DNA from 4 places in the Streptomyces sp. NPDC002176 genome. Region 1 is predicted to be linked to each of the others. Evidence: riboswitches for the same ligand, from Rfam matches in the RefSeq annotation. Region 1 holds a riboswitch; each other region holds the start of a gene.

Region 1 (5,261 bases):
GGACGGAGCCGCAGCATGCCCGAAGATTCCGAAGTGAGGCCACCGGTGGTGACACCGGTCCGCGTGGTCATCGGCCTGTGCCTCGTGGCGCCGTTCGTGGCGATGCTGTGGGTGGGTTCGTTCTCCAAGGTGGACCCGACGCTCATCGGCATCCCGTTCTTCTACTGGTACCAGATGCTGTGGGTGCTGGTGTCCACCTCGCTCACCGTGACCGCCTATCAGCTGTGGCAGCGTGACCAGCGCTCCCGCAAGGCCCGGAGCGGGGGTGTCTCCAAGTGAAGGACGGCGTCAACGGCGTGGCGCTCGGCGTCTTCGTCTTCTTCTTCCTGGCCGTCACGGTCCTCGGCTTCCTGGCCTCGCGCTGGCGCAAGGCCGAGAACGAGCACTCGCTGGACGAATGGGGCCTCGGCGGCCGCTCGTTCGGCACCTGGATCACCTGGTTCCTGCTCGGCGGCGACCTGTACACGGCGTACACCTTCGTCGCGGTGCCCGCGGCGATCTACGCGGCCGGAGCGGCCGGGTTCTTCGCCGTGCCGTACACGATCCTGGTGTACCCGCTGATCTTCACGTTCCTGCCCCGGCTGTGGTCGGTCTCGCACCGGCACGGCTATGTCACCACCTCCGACTTCGTGCGCGGCCGGTTCGGCTCCAAGGGGCTGTCGCTGGCGGTGGCGGTCACCGGCATCCTGGCGACCATGCCGTACATCGCGCTCCAGCTCGTCGGCATCCAGGCGGTGCTGGACGTGATGGGCGTGGGCGGCGGTGAGGACACCAACTGGTTCGTGAAGGACCTGCCGCTGCTGATCGCGTTCGGTGTGCTGGCGGCCTACACCTACTCCTCGGGTCTGCGCGCCCCGGCGATGATCGCGTTCGTGAAGGACACGCTGATCTACATCGTCATCGCGGTGGCGATCATCTACATCCCGATCAAGCTGGGCGGCTTCGACGAGATCTTCGCCAAGGCGGGCGAGAAGTACGCGGCGGCCGGTGCGGGCGGCATCGTCCCGGCCCCGGCGGGCCAGTGGACCTACGCCACGCTGGCGTTGGGCTCGGCGCTCGCGCTGTTCATGTACCCGCACTCGATCACCGCGACCCTCTCCTCCAAGAGCCGCGACGTGATCCGGCGCAACACCACGATCCTGCCGCTGTACTCCCTGATGCTCGGCCTGCTGGCCCTGCTGGGCTTCATGGCGATCGCGGCCGGGGTGAAGGTCACCAACGGCCAGCTGGCGATCCCGCAGCTGTTCGAGAACATGTTCCCGGACTGGTTCGCGGGCGTGGCCTTCGCGGCGATCGGCATCGGCGCGCTGGTCCCGGCGGCGATCATGTCGATCGCGGCCGCGAACCTGTTCACCCGCAACATCTACAAGGACTTCATCAAGCCCGACGCGACGCCCGAGCAGGAGACCAAGGTCTCCAAGCTGGTCTCGCTGCTGGTGAAGGTGGGCGCGCTGGTCTTCGTCCTCACCATGGACAAGACGGTGGCGATCAACTTCCAGCTGCTCGGCGGCATCTGGATTCTCCAGACCTTCCCGGCCCTGGTCGGCGGCCTGTTCACCCGCTGGTTCCACCGCTGGGCGCTGCTGGCGGGCTGGGCGGTCGGCATGCTCTACGGCACCCTCGCCGCCTACGGGGTCGCCTCGCCGACGCAGAAGCACTTCGGCGGCTCGGCCAAGGAGATCCCCGGCATCGGTGAGATCGGCTACATCGGCCTCACGGCGTTCGTGCTGAACGTCGTGGTGACGGTGATCGGCACCTTCGTCCTGAAGGCCGTGAAGGCCCCCGACGGCATCGACGAGACCAGGCCCGAGGACTACACGGCCGACGCGGGCGACCCCGGCGTCGAGGTCGAGCTGCCCCCGGCGACGGCGGGCAGCACCCACTAGGGGAACCCGCCCCACCCCGGCCACGGGCCGCCGTGAAGCGAGAGCGACGGCGGCCCGTCGTCGTACAGACTCCCGGGCATGGACCTTCGCATCAGACCCGCCGAGCCCGCCGAGTACACCGCCCTGGGCGAGATCACCGCCCAGGCGTATCTGCAGGACGGGCTGCTGGACTTCGGTGAGAGCGACGCGTACCTCGGCGAGCTGCGGGACGTGGCCGGGCGGGCGGCCGCCGCGGAGATCCTGGTGGCCGAGCGCGGGGGCGTGCTGCTCGGCGGGGTCACCTTCGTCCCCGCGGGCGGACCCATGGCCGACATCGCCGGTCCGGGCGAGGCCGAGATCCGGATGCTGGCGGTCGCACGCGCCGGCCGGGGCCAGGGAGCCGGGGAGGCGCTCGTACGGGCCTGCGTGGACCGGGCACGGGCCGTCGAGGGCTGCCGGAGCCTCGTCCTGTCCACCCAGCCGACGATGCACGCCGCCCACCGCATCTACGAACACCTCGGTTTCCACCGCACCCCACACCGCGACTGGAACCCCTTGCCGGACCTGCTGGACCTCGCCCTGCTCACCTACGAGTTGACCCTTTGAAGCCACCGGAACACACAACAGACACAACATCTGGGGGTGACGCGACAGCCCGGCACTAGATGTATGCTCGTGCTCGCTGTCGTCGCAGGGGAATCCGGTGCGAATCCGGAACTGTCCCGCAACGGTGTACTTGCGTGCTTCGTGCACGCCAGCGTCAGTCCGAGGACCTGTCGACAGCGGCGCGCCCGGCCGTCCGGCCCGGGTGCTCGAAGACGTCCGGGCCTCGTGGAGTGGGCCGGTGGACGCGACGCCGTGCGCGCTCGTGCCTCCTCATACCCTCCGCCAGGTCCCCGTGCCCAGCGAGGGAGAGCCCCACGTGACCATCGCGCCTGCCGACCCGGCTTCAGCCACCCCGGCGACGAAGGCCCCTGTGGAGAACGACGGTCCCGGGGCCGCGCTGCTGCGGACCCTGACCGAGCTGACCGCCGACCTCCCCGACGCGGACCCCGGCCGGGTCGCGGCCGCCGCGCTGCGCGGCCGGTCGGCGCGTGCCGACGAGGCGGAACTGCGCGAGCTGGCCACCGAGTCCGCCGCCGGTCTGATCTCGGAGGACCCCGCCTACTCCCGGCTGGCCGCCCGGCTGCTCACCCTCTCCATCCGCGCCGAGGCCGCCTCGCAGGGCGTGACGTGCTTCACCGAGTCGGTGACCGTGGGCCACCGCGAGGGCCTGGTCGCCGACCGCACCGCCGACTTCGTGGCGCTGCACGCCGCCCGCCTCGACGCCCTGATCGACACCGGCGCCGACGACCGGTTCGGCTACTTCGGCCTGCGCACCCTGCACAGCCGCTATCTGCTGCGCCACCCCCTCACCCGCAAGGTGATCGAGACGCCCCAGCACTTCATGCTGCGCGTGGCGAGCGGCCTGGCGGAGAACGACAGCGCCCCGGCCGTGGACGAGGTCGCCGCGCTGTACGGCCTGATGAGCCGCCTGGACTACCTGCCGTCCTCCCCCACCCTGTTCAACTCCGGTACGCGGCACCCCCAGATGTCGTCCTGCTACCTGCTGGACTCCCCGCTGGACGAGCTGGACTCGATCTACGACCGCTACCACCAGGTCGCCCGCCTCTCCAAGCACGCCGGTGGCATCGGCCTGTCCTACTCCCGCATCCGCAGCCGGGGTTCGCTGATCCGGGGCACCAACGGGCACTCCAACGGCATCGTGCCGTTCCTGAAGACGCTGGACGCCTCGGTGGCCGCGGTGAACCAGGGCGGGCGGCGCAAGGGCGCGGCCGCGGTGTACCTGGAGACCTGGCACTCCGACATCGAGGAGTTCCTGGAGCTGCGCGACAACACCGGTGAGGACGCGCGCCGTACGCACAACCTGAACCTCGCGCACTGGATTCCGGACGAGTTCATGCGCCGGGTCAACGCCGACGAGCCCTGGTCGCTGTTCTCCCCGGCCGACGTGCCCGAGCTGGTCGACCTGTGGGGCCCGGAGTTCGACGCGGCCTACCGCAAGGCCGAGGAGTCGGGCCTGGCGAAGAAGTCCATGCCCGCCCGCGAGCTGTACGGCCGCATGATGCGCACCCTCGCGCAGACCGGCAACGGCTGGATGACCTTCAAGGACGCCGCCAACCGCACCGCCAACCAGACGGCGCTGCCCGGCAACGTGGTCCACTCCTCCAACCTGTGCACGGAGATCCTCGAGGTCACCGACGACGGGGAGACCGCGGTCTGCAACCTCGGCTCGGTGAACCTGGGAGCCTTCGTGGTGGACGGGGACATCGACTGGGAGCGGCTGGACGAGACCGTCCGCACCGCCGTGACCTTCCTCGACCGGGTCGTGGACATCAACTTCTACCCGACCGAGCAGGCGGGCCGCTCCAACGCCAAGTGGCGCCCGGTGGGCCTCGGCGCGATGGGTCTGCAGGACGTCTTCTTCAAGCTGCGCGTCCCCTTCGACTCCCCCGAGGCGAAGGCGCTGTCCACCCGGATCGCCGAGCGCATCATGCTGGCCTCCTACGAGGCGTCGGCCGACCTCGCCGAGCGCAACGGCCCCCTCCCCGCCTGGGAGCAGACCCGTACCGCCCAGGGCGTGCTGCACCCCGACCACTACGGCGTCGAGCTGACCTGGCCCGAGCGCTGGGCCGCGCTGCGCGCCCGGATCGCCGAGGTCGGCATGCGCAACTCGCTGCTGCTGGCGATCGCGCCGACGGCCACCATCGCGTCCATCGCGGGTGTGTACGAGTGCATCGAGCCGCAGGTGTCCAACCTGTTCAAGCGCGAGACGCTGTCGGGTGAGTTCCTCCAGGTCAACGCTTATCTGGTGCAGGAGCTGAAGGACCTCGGCGTGTGGGACGCCCGGACCCGTGAGGAGCTGCGCGAGGCCAACGGCTCGGTGCAGGGCTTCGCGTGGATTCCGGAGGACGTGCGGAAGCTGTACCGCACGGCGTGGGAGATCCCGCAGCGCGGTCTGATCGACATGGCCGCCGCCCGTACCCCGTTCCTCGACCAGGCGCAGTCGCTGAACCTGTTCCTGGAGACGCCGACCATCGGCAAGCTCTCCTCGATGTACTCCTACGCCTGGAAGTCGGGTCTGAAGACCACGTACTACCTGCGTTCGCGCCCGGCGACCCGGATCGCCCGTGCCGCCGGTGGCCGCGCCCCGGAGGCCAAGACCATCCCCGTCCAGCAGGCGGCCGACCCGGATGCCGTCGCCTGCTCCCTGGAAAACCCCGAGTCCTGCGAGGCCTGCCAGTAATGACCGACAAGAACCTTCTGGACCCCGGCTTCGAGCTGACCCTGCGTCCGATGCGCTACCCGGACTTCTACGAGCGCTACCGGGACGCG
Region 2 (5,261 bases), on a different contig from region 1:
GGCCCCGCTGACCGCGACGGAGCTGTCGGGGCGGGCCGGGCGGTGGAACCTGCGGCTGGGACGCCCGCTCACGGCCGACTGAGAGGGCCCCCGGAGGATTTCCGGGGGCCCTTCGACTCAGTGGGAGGCGGCGACCGCCCGGCCCGTGTCGCGTGCCGCCACGGGGTGCGGGTTCAGCAGCCGCTCGGCCAACTCGCCGAAGAGCAGCCCGAATCCGGCCCACAGCACCGTCTGGATGGCCAGCGCGGAGAGGCGGAACCGCCAGAGCAGGGTGGCCGGGAAGTGTTCCGGCACCTCGTTGACGACCGGCAGGAAGGCGTACGCCAGCCCGGTCAGCAGGGCGAAGGCGGCCACGGCGACGAGGGTCGCGTACCAGTTGCCCAGGCGCGGGGCGAGCCGCTTGCCGAGGAGGGTGGCGCCGACCGCCAGCAGCACGCTGAGCACCATCATCAGGAAGTACAGCGTGGTGCGCTTGCCGATGGTGTCCGGGTCGCCGACCGAGGGCGGGTTCGCCGGGTACTTCAGGAACGGCACCACGTACACGGCGAGCAGCGCGGTGCCGGACAGCAGCAGCGCGGTCGCTCGGGGGCCGAAGCGGCCGACGCGGCCGAGCGCGAAGCAGAAGGCGAGCGCGGCGATGCCGCCGAAGGCGACCCCGTAGACGAGGACGCCGGTGGCCAGTCCGGCGGTGGACTGGAGCGAGCGGGAGACCACTTCGACCTCGTGCTCGTGGGAGTGGTGGCCCTCGAAGCTGATGGCGCTGTCCACGGACGGCTCGCCGAGGAAGTACGCGGCGATCAGGGCGAGCACTCCGGCGCCGAGGCCGGCGAGCATGCCCCGCACGAGGAGGTTTCTCACGGTTGCGGAGTTCATGGTGGGTGCGGCGTCCCTCGCGTCAGTGGCAGGGGAAGCCGAGCAGGTGGCGGGCGTCGTGCACCCACTCGTGGACGTCCGTGCCGTTGAACACGGAGGTGGCGCCCTGCTCGGCGCCGACGAAGTACAGCAGGACCAGCATGAGGACGCCGAAGAAGACCGCCCAGGGCGCTATCTCCTTCAGCGGCAGGGTGGCGGGAGCGGCCGGGTTTCCGGCGGTCGGCTGAGCGACGGTCTGCGCCATGGCAGTACCTCCTCTGGGAGTTCGCGTCCCATCTCGGTGGTGCACAGGACGACGGCCACGGGTCTGACTCGCGCGCCCCCTTGAGGGACCGCGCACACAGTGGCGCGACCGTGCCGGTTTCTCACCGGCTTCCGTTTCGCCGTCGTCGATATCGCCCCGACGGTACCGCGTGCGCCCTGCCTGGCCAAGACCGCGCCCCCTCGGGTGATCTTCCTCTCCCGAGGGGGCGCGGCCGGGGGTACGGGTCAGAAGTCGTCGGCGCCGTTGCGCAGTTCGGTCGTCCAGTAGCCGGTGAGCGTCTTCGCGGGGTCGACGGCGAGGCCGCCGCCTGCCGAGGAGTCCACCGCGATGACGGTGGAGTCGCCCTGCAGCACCAGCTGGAACGCGGTCACCACCTCGTTGTCCTCGTCGACACCCCCGTCGGACAGCTTGACCAGCACGAACGCCGGGTCACCGGGGTTCAGCACGGTCGGCACGGCGGGCTTGCTCTTGGCCACGGACGGCACGTCCTGCTTGTGGCTCTCCAGGAACTGGATGTGCGGGAAGCCCGCCATCTCGCAACGGTGGCCGGAGGTGTTCCGCGCGGTCAGGATGATGTGGGTGTAGGGCGGCCCGTCCTGGCGCTCGGAGCTGACCTTGACGTCCTGGGCGCGGCAGAGGGGCGTGGAGGCGGTGCCCTTCTTGGCGCCGGAAGAGCCGGAGCCGGTCTTGTGCGCGGTCCCCACGGCGGTGCTGGTGCCCGTGGTGGTGCCGGTGTCGGTACCGGTGCTCGTACCGGCCGCAGGCGCGGAAGTGGCGGCGGCGGCCGTGTCCTTGGCGACGGGCGCCCCCTCGGCCTTGGTGCCCTCCCCGCTCTGGCAGGCGGTCAGGGACAGGGCGAGCGCGGCGGAAGCGGCGACGGAGAAGAGTGCCGTACGGCGCGATGCGTTCATGGTGTTTTCCCCCGGGAGGTGAAACGTCGACGACGGCCCTCTCAGACCGTCGGCCAGCCTCTGACCTGCTGACACCCCCACTCTCACCGCCCCCGCTCACGTCCCGCTGACGTCCGGCTGACGCCCCTCTGACGCCGGGCCGGGCCCGCTGCCGTCACCGGGGTCGACCCGCGCCAGCACCTCGGCCAGCGGCACCCCGTCCCGCGAGGCGACGATCCGCCGCACCCGCAACTCCGCCCGCGTCCGGGGCCGGTACTTCGGCTCCTTCGCGCACCCACAGCCCGACCGCCCGTCGAACCGCAGCCCCTCCCCCAGCACCGCGGCGACCACGGACCACCTCGCGACATCCCGCCGACGCGGCGGAGCGAAGTCCCGCCCGGCACAGACGAGCGGCCGGGCGCAGTTCGGGCACGCGTGCTCCCGATCCGCGTGCCGCTTGAAACTGACCCGGCACGAGAGGCAGGCGTGGTGGAGCTTGTACGGGGTCACGGCGTAGCGGCACATGGGGTCACCGTAGCGACAGCCGTCCTACGACTCCTCCGCCGCGAGCCTTCGTACCGCCGCCTCGTGCCGCTTGCGGTGGTCCGGGCGGCCGCTGACCCGCAGCAGAGCCTCCAGGGCCCGTACCGCTCCCTCGTCGTAGCCCGTGGACTCGGCCTCGTCGGCGGCGCGTTCCAGGAGGCGGAGGGCTTCGGGTTCGTCGCCGAGGGCGAGGTGGGCCTCGCCGCAGACCGTGTGGAGGAGGGAGGTGCGGGCCGCTTCCTCGTGTTCGGGGCCGAGGTCCAGGGCCGTGCGGGCGACGCGGAGGGCCTGTTCCGGGGCGCCGGAGGTGAGGTGGGTGCGGGAGAGGTGGAGGAGGGCGAGCATCTCCGTGTGCGGGTTGCCCTCCTCGCGGGCCAGGGTGGCGGCTCGGGCGCAGTGGGTGAGGGCGGCGTCGAGGTCGCCCTGCGCGGACTGGACGACGGCCAGGTTGATCAGGGCGGTGGCCTCGCCGAGGCGGTCGCCGGTGCGGCGGGCCAGGGCGGGTGAGGGTTCGAGGAGGGTGAGGGCGTCCGCGAGGCGTCCCTCCTCGCTCAGCACCCAGCCCAGCAGGGTGCGGACGCGGGACTCGGCGTACGGGTCGGCCACGGCCTGGGCGCACTCCAGGGCCGTGGACAGCAGCGGCACCCAGTTGTCCCGCGAGCGCCACACCACCTGCGGCCACTGGAGGAGGATGATCCGCCAGGCCCGGTCGTCCAGTCCGGCGGCCCGCGCGGCGGTCACCGCGCGGGCCAGGTCCTCGCGTTCGGCGGCCAGCCAGCCCATCGCCTCCGCCCGGTCCGCGAAGTCGCGTACGGCGGCCGGGCGCCGGAAGTCGGCGGGCAGCGCGAAGCAGGGCTCGCCGCCGGGCTGGGCGGTCTCGGCGGCGGCGAGGGCGGTCGCGATGTAGTGGTCGAGAGCGCCGGTGAGCGCCTGGGGGCCGCTCGCCGGGTCGAGGTCGCGGGCGTAGAGGCGTACGAGGTCGTGCAGTTCCCAGCGGCCGGGCGCGGTCTCGGTGACGAGGTGGGCGGCGCCGAGCCGTTCCAGGGCGCGGGCGGCGGCCAGCGGGTCGGTGCCGGAGAGGGCGGCGGCGGTGTACGGGTCGACGTGGGTGCCGGGGTGATGGCCGAGGCGGCCGAAGTGGTGCGCGGCCTCGCCGGGGAGGTGCTGCAGGGTCAGGCGGAGCGCGGCCGGGACACCGGTGTCGTCGACCGCGAGGTGGGCCAACCGGCCGCGTTCGTCCGCGAGTTCGTCCGCGAGGTGGGCCAGGGTCCACTGAGGGCGGCCCGCGAGCCGGGCGGCGGTCACCCGGAGGGCGAGCGGGAGTCCGCCGCAGAGTTCGGCGAGCCTGCGCGCGGCCACCGGTTCACCGAGGACGCGTTCCTCGCCGAGGACGCCCGCGAGGAGCGCGGTGCCGTCCCGCGCGTCGAGCGTGCCGAGCGGCACGGGGCGGGCCGCGTCGGAGGCGATGAGCCCCTCCAGGCGGTGGCGGCTGGTGACGACGGTGACGCAGTCGGTGCCGCCGGGCAGCAGGGCGCGGACGGTGGCGGAGTCGCGCGCGTTGTCGAGGACGACCAGCAGCCGCAGCCGGTCGGTGAGGGTGCGGAACAGCGCGGCGGCGGCCGTGGCCGACTCCGGTATCCGGCGCGGCGGCACGCCGAGGGCGAGCAGGAACTCGCGCAGCACCTCGGTGATCGAGGGCTCGCCGGTGTCGCTGAAGCCGTGCAGGTCGGCGAAGAGCCGTCCGTCGGGGAAGGCGTCGGCGTTGCGGTGCGCCCACCACAGCGCGAGGGCGGTCTTGCCGACCCCGGCGGGCCCGGTGACCAGGCACACGGGCGCCTCCCCGGCGGCGGCCCGGCCGAGCGCGGCGAGTTCCGGGCCGCGCCCGTGGAAGCCGCGGGGCGCGCGGGGCAGCAGGTCGGCATGCGCCTCGGCGGGCACGAGAGGGGGGCGCGGGGGTACGGGCAGCCGAGCGGGTTCGGCCGCCGAGCGCGGGACGAGCAGGTCCGGTACGGGGTCTCCGCGCAGGATCAGCCCGTAGGCGTCGGCGAGTTCACGGCCGGGGTCGATGCCGAGTTCGTCGGCGAGGAGTCTGCGGGTGCGGTGGAACCAGTCGAGCGCCTCCGACTGCCTGCCCGCCTGGTACAGGGCGGTCATCAGCGCGGCGGACAGCGACTCGCGCAGCGGATGCGCGACGGCCTCGGTGCGCAGCACTGCGGCGGCCCGGTGATGCTCGCCCAACCGGCCATAGGCGAGCGCCAGTTGCTCCACGGCGGAGAGCCGGGACTCCTCCAGCGAGTGGGCGGCGGCCTGGAGCGGCGGTCCGGCGAAGGCGCCGCCGAGGGCGGGGCCGCGCCACAGCGCGAGGGCGTCGCCGAGCATCAGCACGGTGTCGGCGGGGTCGCGCTGTTCGCGGGCGAGGGTCAGCAGTTCCTCGAACCGCTGGGCGTCCAGCAGGGTTTCCGGCAGCCGCAGCGCGTACGCGTCCCCGGCGGTGAGGAGTTCGACGCCGTACGCCTCCGCGTCGCCCTCGGCGAGCAGGGCGCGCAGCCGGGACACATGGCCCTGGATGACACTCCGCGCCTGGCTCGGGGGTTCGTCGTCCCACAGGCAGGCGGTCAACCGGCGCGTCGGCACAGGGGTGTTGGCCGACAGCAGCAGCGCCGCGAGCAGGCTGCGGCGCTTGGCGGGGC
Region 3 (5,261 bases), on a different contig from region 1:
CTACAGCGCGGGCACCGCCGCCGACAACTTCGTCTTCGAGTGCTCCAACGGCTGTGCCACCGGCAGCAGTTGGGAGGAGGCGGTGTTCTTCGGCCTGCTCGAACTCATCGAGCGGGACGCCTTCCTGCTCGGCTGGTACGGCGATCTGCCGCTGCCCGAGATCGACCTGGACTCGGTGCGCTCACCGAGCGTACGCGCGATGGTGGCACGGGCCGCGCTCCAGGGCTACGACGTGCACGTCTTCGACAACCGGGTGGACCTCCCGGTGCCCGTCGTCACCGGGCTCGCGGTGCGCCGCGACGACGCGCCGGGCTCGCTGGCGTTCGCGGCGGGCGCCTCCTTCGACCCGGAGACGGCCGTGGAGTCGGCGGTCTCCGAGATCCTCACCTACATCCCGCACCTGCCCGGCCAGGTTGCCGAACGCCCCGCCGAACTCACGGCCATGGCCGAGGACTTCGACCTGGTGAAGCGGCTCCCGGACCACGCGGCGCTGTTCGGGCTGCCCGCGATGCGCGTCCACGCCACCGGCTATCTGAAGCCGCCCCGCACGGCTCCGCTCGACGAGCTGTTCGCCGGGTGGGAGGAGCGGCGGCCGCGCACCGGCGACCTCCGCGACGACCTGCTCCTCGTGCGGAACCTGCTGGGCGAGGCGGGCTGCGAGGTGATCGCCGTCGACCAGACCACGCCCGAGCAGCGCCGGATGGGGCTGCGTACGGTGGCCACGCTGGCTCCGGGGCTGCTGCCGATCGACTTCGGCTGGCTCAGGCAGCGGGCGCTCGCCATGCCGAGGCTGCGTACCGCGCCGTACCGGGCGGGCATGGTCGCGGCGCCGCTCACGGAGGAGGAGTTGCGGCGGGTGCCGCATCCGTTCCCGTGAGCGGGGCAGGCGTTCTGCTCGTCGGCGCGCGGGCCGTCAAGGGCCCCGCGCACACCGGCGGTCCCCGGCGCGCCGAGGCGGACCGGGGACCGTGGGTGCGAACGCCTGGATCAGGCGGTGCAGGAGGTGGTGCTGGTGGTGCTGGAGCAGGTGCTGGTGGAGGAACAGCTCGTCGACGAACCGAGCATGACCTCGCTGGCGTCCGAGTAGTCGGTGATCTCGAAGGTCTCCGACTCCAGGTCCAGGATCTCCTGGGCGAGGGAGGCGAGGTTGTTGTCAGCCATGATGGCTCCTTCCGGGTCAGGTGGCCTGCTGCCGGCCGGGACGGCCCCGTCCGGTGGTGCGCTGAACCTGCCGGAGGAGCGATCCCCCCGGACACCTCCCTTTCTACGCGCGTCCGACACCAACTCCCTTACCGATGGCTGTCACTTCGCTGACACCCCCGTACGACAACCCTCTGGAGTCCCCGCCGTGAGCAGCGACCAGTCCCGTCCGTCCGTGACCGTGGGCGGTGGTGTGCCGCCCGGTCTGGACGCCCTGCTGGCGTCCACCGCCGAGCTGTATCTCGACCTGCACCGGCACCCCGAGCTGTCCGGCGCGGAGGAGCGCACCGCCGCCGTGTTCGCGGACCGGCTGACGGCAGACGGCTTCCGTGTGCTGCGCGGGGTCGGCGGGCACGGGGTCGCCGCCGAACTCGTCAACGGCGACGGCCCGGCCGTGCTGCTGCGCGCCGAGCTGGACGCGCTCCCGGTGGCCGAGGAGACCGGTGTGCCGTACGCCAGCACCGCGACCGCGCCGGGTCCGGACGGGCGGCCGGTGCCGGTGATGCACGCCTGCGGCCATGACGCCCATCTGGCCTGCGCGGCCGCCGCGGCCCGCTGGCTCGCCGGGCACCGGGACCGCTGGCGCGGCACCCTGCTGGTGGTCGGGCAGCCCGCCGAGGAGACGCTGAGCGGTGCCCGGGCGATGCTGGAGGACGGCCTGTACGACCGGATCACCGCGCCGGACGTGGTCCTCGCCCAGCACACGGCCGCGTTCCCGGCCGGGATGGTGGCGCACGCGGACGGGCCGCTGATGGCGGGCAGTGTGACGCTGGAGGTGGTGTTCGAGGGGGACGGCGGGCACGCGGCCACCCCGCATCTGACGGCCGATCCGCTGCTCGCGGCGGCCGGTGCGGTGACCCGGCTCCCCGCTGTCGCCGCCCGCGAGACGGACCCGGCCGAGCGGCTGGTGGTGACCGCGTCCTCGCTCCGGGCCGGGGACACCGGGCGCTCCGGGAACGTGATAGCCACCCGCGCCGAGCTGCGGGTCACCGTCCGCGCCCTCTCGGAGGCGGCGCTCGTGCGGGGTACGGCGGCGGTGGAGCGGGTGGTGCGCGCGGAGGCCGCGTCGGCCGGGCTGCCGCCCCGGGTCACCGTGCGCGAGCTGACCCGCTCCGGCGTCACCCGCCCCGATCCGGGTGTCACGGCCGCCGTCCGCGCCGCCCACCAGGGGGCGTTCGGCGCGTCCCGTGTCACCGGCTGGCCCGCCTCCGCGGCGACCGAGGACTTCCCGCTGCTCACCGGCGCGGGCGGCCATCTGCACGGCCGCCCCGGCATCCGGGGCGCCTACTGGATGCTCGGCTCGGTCGGCCCCACCCAGTGGGCGGCGGCCCCCGGCACCGGTCCGGCGGAGAAGTTCCGGAGCCTGCCGAACAACCACTCCCCCCGCTACCTGCCCAGCGTCCGCCTCACCCTGGACACCGGCACGGCCGCGCTGGTCACGGCGGCGCTGGCCCAACTGGGCCCGGCGGCCGGGTGACCGCGGTGCGCGTGGCCCGGATCACCATCCGAATGCCGGACGGTACCGGCGGCGGCCGGTCATGGCCCGTAGGCTGACCTGTGCAGCTGGTTCGCCCCGTCCGCCAGACGGGGTGTCGTAAGAGGGAACCCGGTGGGAATCCGGGACTGCCCCGCAGCGGTGAGCGGGAACGACCGCCGTCATACGCACTGGGTCCGACGCACGGACCTGGGAAGCGACGGCCAGTAGGTGTCCTCCTGGTGAGGACGCGCCCGTGAGTCCGAAGACCTGCCATCTGCCCGTGCGCGACCCGCTCGCGTGCGGAGTTCCGGTGACCTCGAGGGCGGGTCGGCGTACGCAACAGGACGGACCACCGCGTCGCGCGGGCCGGGCCGCCTGGCCGTCACCCCTTCACGTACTCGTTCCGTCGCCGGGACCTCAGGGATTCATCTCGTGAAGGAGATCTCCGTGACACCGAAGTCCGCAGCCGCGGCAGCACGGTCGACCGTGTACGGCTACCCGCGTCAGGGCCAGGGCCGGGAGCTGCAGAAGGCGATCGAGGGCTATTGGAAGGGCCACGTCACCGCCGACGCCCTCCGGGCCACCGCGGCCGACCTCCGCCGCGTCAACTGGCAGGCGCTCGCCGAAGCAGGCATCGACGAGGTCCCGACCGGCGACTTCTCGGCCTACGACCACGTGCTGGACACCACCGTGATGGTCGGCGCGATCCCCCAGCGGCACCGGGCCGCCGTCGAGGCCGACGCGCTGGACGGCTACTTCGCCATGGCGCGCGGTACGCAGGACATCGCGCCGCTGGAGATGACCAAGTGGTTCGACACGAACTACCACTATCTGGTGCCCGAGTTGGGCCCGGACACGGTGTTCTCCGCCGACTCCGCCAAGCAGGTCGCGGAGCTGAAGGAGGCCCTCGCACTGGGCCTCGCCGCCCGGCCGGTGCTGGTCGGCCCGGTCACCTACCTGCTGCTGGCCAAGCCCGCGCCCGGTGTCCCCGCCGACTTCGACCCGCTGACCCTGCTGGACCGGCTGCTCCCGGTGTACGCCGAGGTGCTGGCGGATCTGCGCGCGGCCGGGGCCGAGTGGGTGCAGCTGGACGAGCCCGCGCTGGTGCAGGACCGCACCCCGGCCGAGCTGAACGCGGCCGAGCGCGCCTACCGTGACCTGGGCGCGCTCACCGACCGGCCGAAGCTGCTGGTCGCCTCCTACTTCGACCGTCTTGGCGAGGCGCTGCCGGTGCTGGCGAAGGCGCCGGTGGAGGGGCTGGCGCTGGACTTCACCGAGGCCGCGGCCGCCAACCTGGACGCGCTCGCCGCCGTCGGCGGGCTGCCCGGCAAGCGGCTGGTCGCCGGGGTCGTGAACGGCCGCAACATCTGGGCGAACGACCTGTCGAAGTCCCTCGCCACCCTGGGCACCCTGCTCGGGCTGGCCGACCGGGTCGACGTCGCCGCGTCCTGCTCCCTGCTGCACGTACCGCTGGACACCACTCCCGAGCGGGACATCGAGCCGCAGATCCTGCGCTGGCTGGCGTTCGCCCGGCAGAAGACCGCCGAGATCGTCACCCTGGCCAGGGGCCTGGCGCGCGGCACGGACGCGATCGCCGCCGAACTCGCCGCGAACCGGGCCGACCTGGCCTCCCGCACCGGCTCCCCCATCACCCGCGACCCGGCCGTCCGGGCCCGCGCGAAGGCCGTCACGGACGCCGACGCCTGCCGCGCCCAGCCGTACCCCGAGCGGGCGGCCGCCCAGCGGGCCCACCTCGGCCTGCCGCTGCTGCCGACCACCACGATCGGCTCGTTCCCGCAGACCGGCGAACTGCGCACCGCCCGCGCGGACCTGCGGACGGGCCGGATCGACACAACCGGGTACGAGGAGCGCGTCAAGGCGGAGATCCAGGAGGTGATCTCCTTCCAGGAGAAGACCGGCCTGGACGTGCTGGTGCACGGCGAGCCCGAACGCAACGACATGGTGCAGTACTTCGCCGAGCAGCTCACCGGCTACCTCGCCACCCAGCACGGCTGGGTCCAGTCCTACGGCACCCGTTACGTCCGCCCGCCGATCCTGATCGGCGACATCTCCCGCCCCGAGCCGATGACGGTCCGCTGGACGACGTACGCCCAGTCGCTCTCCGACCGCCCGGTCAAGGGCATGCTGACCGGGCCGGTGACCATGCTCGCCTGGTCCTTCGTCCGCGACGACCAGCCGCTCGGCGACACCGCCCGGCAGGTCGCGCTCGCCTTGCGCGACGAGGTGAACGACCTGGAGCGGGCGGGCACTTCGGTGATCCAGGTGGACGAGCCCGCTCTGCGCGAGACGCTTCCGCTGCGCGCCGCCGACCGGGCCGCCTATCTGGCCTGGGCGACGGAGGCGTTCCGGCTGACCACAGCGGGCGTCCGGCCGGACACCCAGGTCCACACCCACATGTGCTACGCCGAGTTCGGTGACATCGTGCGGGCCATCGACGACCTGGACGCCGACGTCATCAGCCTGGAGGCAGCCCGCTCGCACATGCAGGTGGCCCGCGAACTGGCCGCGCACGGCTACCCCCGCGAGGCGGGTCCGGGGGTGTACGACATCCACTCCCCGCGCG
Region 4 (5,261 bases), on a different contig from region 1:
GAGGTGCATGGGGAGTTCGCTGGTCGGCACCAGGGACCCGAGCACCTGGCGGCCGGAGAGGTCGACGCCGGTGATGTCGGCGGGGGTGAGCCGGTCGTAGGGCACGCCCGAGGGGGTGACCAGCACGGTGTCGCCCACCCGGGCGGAGACGTTGCCCGAGGTGCCGACGACCAGTCCGTCGGTGACGGTGCGCCGGGCGGTGGCCACCAGCTCCGCCCAGGTCCGCGCCTCGTCGCCGTCCGCGTGCCGCCGCTGTTCCGCCATGCGGCGATCCTGCCAGCCGGGGGCCGAGGGCGTGCCCGCTTCCACCCCCTTCACGCGCCTCCGAACGAGCGAAACCGATCAGAAACGCCAGGAATAGTCACACTTCTGCTGGTCCTCCGGCTTTCACTGATCCCTCTTGCCCGCTGGACCACGTTTCGCCGGGGGACCGCATGGCCCGTGACCGCTTCTCGACCCGTCGCCGCGCGGGCGTCCTCGCCGCGGCCCTCTCGGCCCTCACCCTCACCGGGGCCCTGACCGCCGCCCACGCCCCGCTCGCCGCCGAGCCCCACCCGCGCGGGACCCAGCCGCGGGGGCACGACGTGTCCTCCCACCAGAAGCGCGTCGACTGGTGGTCGGCCCGCGCCGAGGGCGCCCGGTTCGTGTACGTGAAGGCGACCGAGTCCACGACCTACCGCAACCCCTACTTCACCGGCCAGTACAACGGCGCGCGCCGGGCCGGACTGATCCGGGGCGCCTATCACTTCGCCCTGCCGAACCGTTCCTCCGGCGCCGCGCAGGCCGCGTACTTCGTCCGGCACGGCGGCGGCTGGCGGGCCGACGGGGTGACGCTGCCGCCCGCGCTCGACATCGAGTACAACCCGTACGACAAGCACCACAAGTGCTACGGGCTGAGCCGGAAGCGGATGGTGCGCTGGATCAGGTCCTTCAGCGACGAGGTCCGCCGGGAGACCGGGCGCCGTCCGGTCCTCTACACCACCGCCCACTGGTGGGCCGCCTGCACCGGCGACAGCCGCGCCTTCTCCGACGACCACGCCCTGTGGATCGCCAGCCATGGTTCGTCCGGCCCCGGCAGACTGCCCGGCGGCTGGCGGTACTGGACGTTCTGGCAGCACGGCACCAAGGGACGACTGCCGGGTGACCAGGATCTCTTCGGCGGCTCCGCGACCCGGCTGCGAGCCTTCGCGCGCGGGCGCTGAACGGCCCCCGGAGAGCGGCCGGACGGCCCCCGGAATCCGGCGTCCCGCTTCCGGCACCAAGGCGCCCGTCCCAGTTCACCTTCCGTTCATCCAGGTTCCCTACGTTCATGCTGCCAACGACCTCGAACGATTGCCTGGGTAAATGGAAAGCTTCTCGCTGATCCTCGCGATAGTGGTGATAACCGCACTCGCGTTCGATTTCACGAACGGTTTCCACGACACCGCCAACGCGATGGCCACCACCATCTCGACCGGCGCTCTCAAGCCCAAGGTCGCGGTGGCCATGTCCGCCGCGCTCAACCTGGTGGGCGCTTTCCTCTCGGTGGAGGTCGCCAACACGATCTCCAAGGGTCTCGTCGACGAGACCGGCATCCGTCCCGAGGTCATCTTCGCGGCCCTGACCGGCGCGATCCTCTGGAACCTGCTGACCTGGCTGGTGGGCCTGCCCTCGAGTTCCTCGCACGCCCTGATGGGCGGCCTCGTCGGTGCCACCGTCGCCTCGGCGGGCTTCGGCGCCGTCCACGGCGACATGCTGGTCACCAAGGTGCTGCTCCCCGCGGTCGCCGCGCCGATCGTGGCGGGTCTCGCCACGATGCTCGCCACCCGCCTCTCCTACCGCATCGGCGGCCAGGGCGACGGCGAGGCCACCCGCAAGGGCTACCGCGCGGGCCAGATCGCCTCGGCCGGCCTGGTCTCCCTGGCGCACGGCACCAACGACGCGCAGAAGACCATGGGCATCATCACCCTCGCGCTGATCGCGGGCGGCGCCCTCTCCCCCGGCTCCAACCCTCCCACCTGGGTGATCCTCTCCGCCGGTCTGGCCATCGCGCTCGGCACCTACATCGGCGGCTGGCGCATCATCCGCACCATGGGCAAGGGTCTGACCGACCTGGAGCCCCGTCAGGGCTTCGCCGCGCAGACCAGCGCCGCGACCGCCATCCTGGCCTCCTCGCACCTCGGTTTCTCCCTCTCCACCACCCATGTCGTCTCCGGCTCGGTGATGGGCGCGGGCCTCGGCCGCAAGGGCGGTGTGGTCCGCTGGTCCACCGCCACCCGGATGTTCGTCGCCTGGGCGCTGACCCTGCCCGCCGCCGCACTGGTCGGCGCGGGCGCCGAGGCCGTAACCGGCCTGGGCGACTGGGGCACCGGGCTCGTCGCGCTCTTCCTGATCGGCTCCAGCTTCGCCATCTGGAAGATCTCCCGCCGCGAGGTCATCGACCACACCCACGTCACCGCCGAGGAGTACACCGAGCCCGCCGGTGTGGTGACCACCGCGATGGCCATGGTCACGCCGCCCCCCGTGGGCATCGTCGCGGACGACCTGACGGCCACCATCCCGGCCGCCACCGCCGAGTCCCGCACGACCGAGCACACCCCCGCCACCACCGCGCCGTCCGCCCGGGTCTGACCACCCGGCAACTGGAGGAACATCCCCATGAAGATCGACTGGGCGGCCCTCGGCTCCGTCTTCGGCGTCAGCCTCGTGGTCACGGTGGCCCTGGTGAGCCTGTTCACCCTGGGCGTCAGCGGCTTGGCCCGCCGCGAGCGCGCCGCCGCCACGGGCGGCTCGGCCCCGCTCGCGGTGACCGGCGCCTACGCCTGCTTCGCCGCCTGCGCGGCGGCGGTGGCCTACGGCTTCTACCTGATCGTCGCCTAGCACCCGCGTCCCGGTGAGGCCCCCGCACGGCATGTGCCGCGCGGGGGCCTTCCGCTGTTCCCACCGGTGCCGGTGTGGGGCTCCACACACTCTTCTCCCGCAGGTCACAGGCAGGTTGACGGCCCTTCCGGGCACGTGGTGGACTTCGCGGGCCATGTACGGCGACAGCAGAGGAAGCCGGTGCGAATCCGGCGCGGTCCCGCCACTGTCACCGGGGAGAAGTCCCCGGGAGCCAGGAACTCTCGTCGCCGGTCTCGTCGAACCAGGGCGTGGACACCCTGAGTGAGGACTACCGTGATGCCCGGCCGTCGCCCGAGAACCCGCACCAGGAACACCGGCACGCCCACGGCGAGCTAGCCGATGGGCGCCGATCGCTCGTACGCGTACGGTGCCGCCGCCGGACTCCTCGGTGATCTCCTCCTGGGCGATCCCCACCGCATGCACCCCGTCGCCGCCTTCGGGCGGGCCGCCGGGCGCGTGGAGCGCGCGCTGTGGCACGACCACCGCGGCTGGGGCACGCTGCACACCCTGGTGTGCGCCGGAGGCGCCACCGCGCTCGGAGCCGTGGCCGCACGCGCCGTACGCCCCTCCTTCACCGGCTCCGCCGCGCTGACGGCCGCCGCCACCTGGGCCGTCGTCGGCGGTACGTCGCTCGCCCGCGAGGCGTCCACCGTCGGCCGCGCCCTGGAGCGCGGCGACCTGACGGCCGCGCGGGCCCGGCTGCCGCATCTGTGCGGCCGCGACCCGCAGGCGCTGGACGCCGACGCGATCGCGCGCGCCGTCGTGGAGTCGGTCGCGGAGAACACCTCCGACGCCGTGGTGGGCGCCCTGGTGTGGGGCGCGCTCGCCGGAGTGCCGGGGCTGCTCGGCTTCCGGGCCGTGAACACGCTGGACGCGATGGTCGGGCACAAGTCGCCCCGGCTGCGCCGCTTCGGCTGGGCCTCCGCCCGGCTGGACGACGTGGCGGGCTGGCCGGGCGCCCGGCTGACCGCCGTACTGGCCGTGCTCGCCGGGGACGACCCGCGCGGGGCGGTACGGGCCTGGCGGGCGGACGCGCATCGGCATCCGAGCCCCAACGCGGGCCCGGTGGAAGCCTCGTTCGCGGGCGCGCTCGGCGTCCGGCTGGGCGGCACCCTCTCCTACGGCGGCCGGGTCGAGCACCGGCCGGTACTCAACGGCACCGGGCGGCCGGTGCAGGTCGCCGACATCGGGCGGGCCGTACGGCTCTCCCGCCGGGTCGGCATGCTCGCGCTCGGCGTCACCGTCGCCGCGCGCCTCATCGGAAGGGGGCGGGGCAGGTGAGCGGTGGTCTGCTGGTCGCGGGGACGACGTCCGACGCGGGCAAGAGCGTCGTGACGGCCGGGATCTGCCGGTGGCTGGTCCGGCAGGGCGTCAAGGTGGCGCCGTTCAAGGGGCAGAACATGTCCCTCAACTCCTTCGTGACCCGGGAGGGCGCGGAGATCGGGCGGGCGCAGGCCATGCAGGCGCAGGCGTGCCGCACCGAGCCGACCGCGCTGATGAATCCCGTACTGCTCAAGCCCGGTGGCGAGCGCAGCAGCCAAGTGGTGCTGCTGGGCAGGCCGGTGGGCGAGCTGAGTGCGCGCGGCTATCACGGCGGGCGTCAACAGGCTTTGCTGGGAACGGTGTTGGAGTGCTTGGAGGAGTTGCGGGGCACGTATGACGCGGTGATCTGTGAGGGCGCGGGTTCGCCCGCCGAGATCAACCTTCGGCGCACCGACATCGTCAACATGGGCGTCGCGCGGGGCGCCGGGCTGCCCGTGCTCGTCGTCGGCGACATCGACCGGGGCGGGGTGTTCGCCTCCTTCTTCGGCACCGTCGCCCTGCTCTCCCCCGAGGACCAGGCGCTGATCGCCGGGTTCCTGGTCAACAAGTTCCGCGGCGATGTCTCGCTGCTGGAACCGGGCCTGGACATGCTGCGCGGCCTCACCGGACGGCACACCTACGGGGTGCTGCCGTTCCGGCACGGGCTCGGCATCGACGAGGAGGACGGACTCAGGGTCTCCCTGCGCGGGACCGTACGGGAGTCGGCCGTCGCTCCCCCGCACGGCGAGGACGTGCTGCGGGTCGCCGTGTGCGCCGTCCCGCTGATGTCCAACTTCACCGACGTGGACGCCCTCGCCGCCGAACCCGGCGTGGTCGTCCGCTTCGTGGACCGGCCCGAGGAACTGGCCGACGCCGACCTCGTGGTGGTGCCGGGCACGCGCGGCACCGTACGGGCGCTCGAGTGGCTGCGCGAGCGGGGCCTCGCGGACGCGTTGGTGCGCCGGGCCGCCGAGGGGCGTCCGGTGCTCGGGATCTGCGGCGGCTTCCAGCTGCTCGGCAAGCACATCGAGGACGACGTCGAGTCACGCGCCGGAAGCGTGCCGGGGCTCGGACTGCTC

The links. A riboswitch is a leader RNA that binds a small molecule or an ion and turns the genes downstream of it on or off. The one in region 1 is predicted to bind cobalamin.
Region 2: linked by a shared signal. The riboswitch ahead of ACI2LY_RS00720 (CbtB-domain containing protein) and the one ahead of ACI2LY_RS10495 (ribonucleoside-diphosphate reductase subunit alpha) in region 1 are both predicted to bind cobalamin.
Region 3: linked by a shared signal. The riboswitch ahead of metE (5-methyltetrahydropteroyltriglutamate--homocysteine S-methyltransferase) and the one ahead of ACI2LY_RS10495 (ribonucleoside-diphosphate reductase subunit alpha) in region 1 are both predicted to bind cobalamin.
Region 4: linked by a shared signal. The riboswitch ahead of ACI2LY_RS14075 (cobalamin biosynthesis protein) and the one ahead of ACI2LY_RS10495 (ribonucleoside-diphosphate reductase subunit alpha) in region 1 are both predicted to bind cobalamin.

Annotation. Positions count from the first base shown of each region.
Region 1 is NZ_JBJDQW010000002.1:502,089-507,349, forward strand. Features, by position in the region: gene ACI2LY_RS10480 (DUF3311 domain-containing protein) at 16-279, shown strand; gene mctP (monocarboxylate uptake permease MctP) at 276-1,886, shown strand; gene ACI2LY_RS10490 (GNAT family N-acetyltransferase) at 1,965-2,471, shown strand; cobalamin riboswitch at 2,512-2,661, shown strand; gene ACI2LY_RS10495 (ribonucleoside-diphosphate reductase subunit alpha) at 2,788-5,172, shown strand; gene ACI2LY_RS10500 (ribonucleotide-diphosphate reductase subunit beta) at 5,172-5,261, shown strand, end outside.
Region 2 is NZ_JBJDQW010000001.1:166,901-172,161, forward strand. Features, by position in the region: gene ACI2LY_RS00710 (histidine phosphatase family protein) at 1-82, shown strand, start outside; gene ACI2LY_RS00715 (CbtA family protein) at 118-873, opposite strand; gene ACI2LY_RS00720 (CbtB-domain containing protein) at 896-1,117, opposite strand; cobalamin riboswitch at 1,156-1,288, opposite strand; gene ACI2LY_RS00725 (DUF4232 domain-containing protein) at 1,363-2,049, opposite strand; gene ACI2LY_RS00730 (hypothetical protein) at 2,146-2,553, opposite strand; gene ACI2LY_RS00735 (BTAD domain-containing putative transcriptional regulator) at 2,578-5,261, opposite strand, start outside.
Region 3 is NZ_JBJDQW010000001.1:160,906-166,166, forward strand. Features, by position in the region: gene ACI2LY_RS00690 (TOMM precursor leader peptide-binding protein) at 1-877, shown strand, start outside; gene ACI2LY_RS00695 (thiazolylpeptide-type bacteriocin) at 988-1,161, opposite strand; gene ACI2LY_RS00700 (amidohydrolase) at 1,349-2,677, shown strand; cobalamin riboswitch at 2,748-2,967, shown strand; gene metE (5-methyltetrahydropteroyltriglutamate--homocysteine S-methyltransferase) at 3,125-5,261, shown strand, end outside.
Region 4 is NZ_JBJDQW010000003.1:53,717-58,977, forward strand. Features, by position in the region: gene ACI2LY_RS14055 (class II aldolase/adducin family protein) at 1-264, opposite strand, end outside; gene ACI2LY_RS14060 (lysozyme) at 435-1,202, shown strand; gene ACI2LY_RS14065 (anion permease) at 1,345-2,610, shown strand; gene ACI2LY_RS14070 (hypothetical protein) at 2,638-2,859, shown strand; cobalamin riboswitch at 2,990-3,122, shown strand; gene ACI2LY_RS14075 (cobalamin biosynthesis protein) at 3,220-4,161, shown strand; gene ACI2LY_RS14080 (cobyric acid synthase) at 4,158-5,261, shown strand, end outside.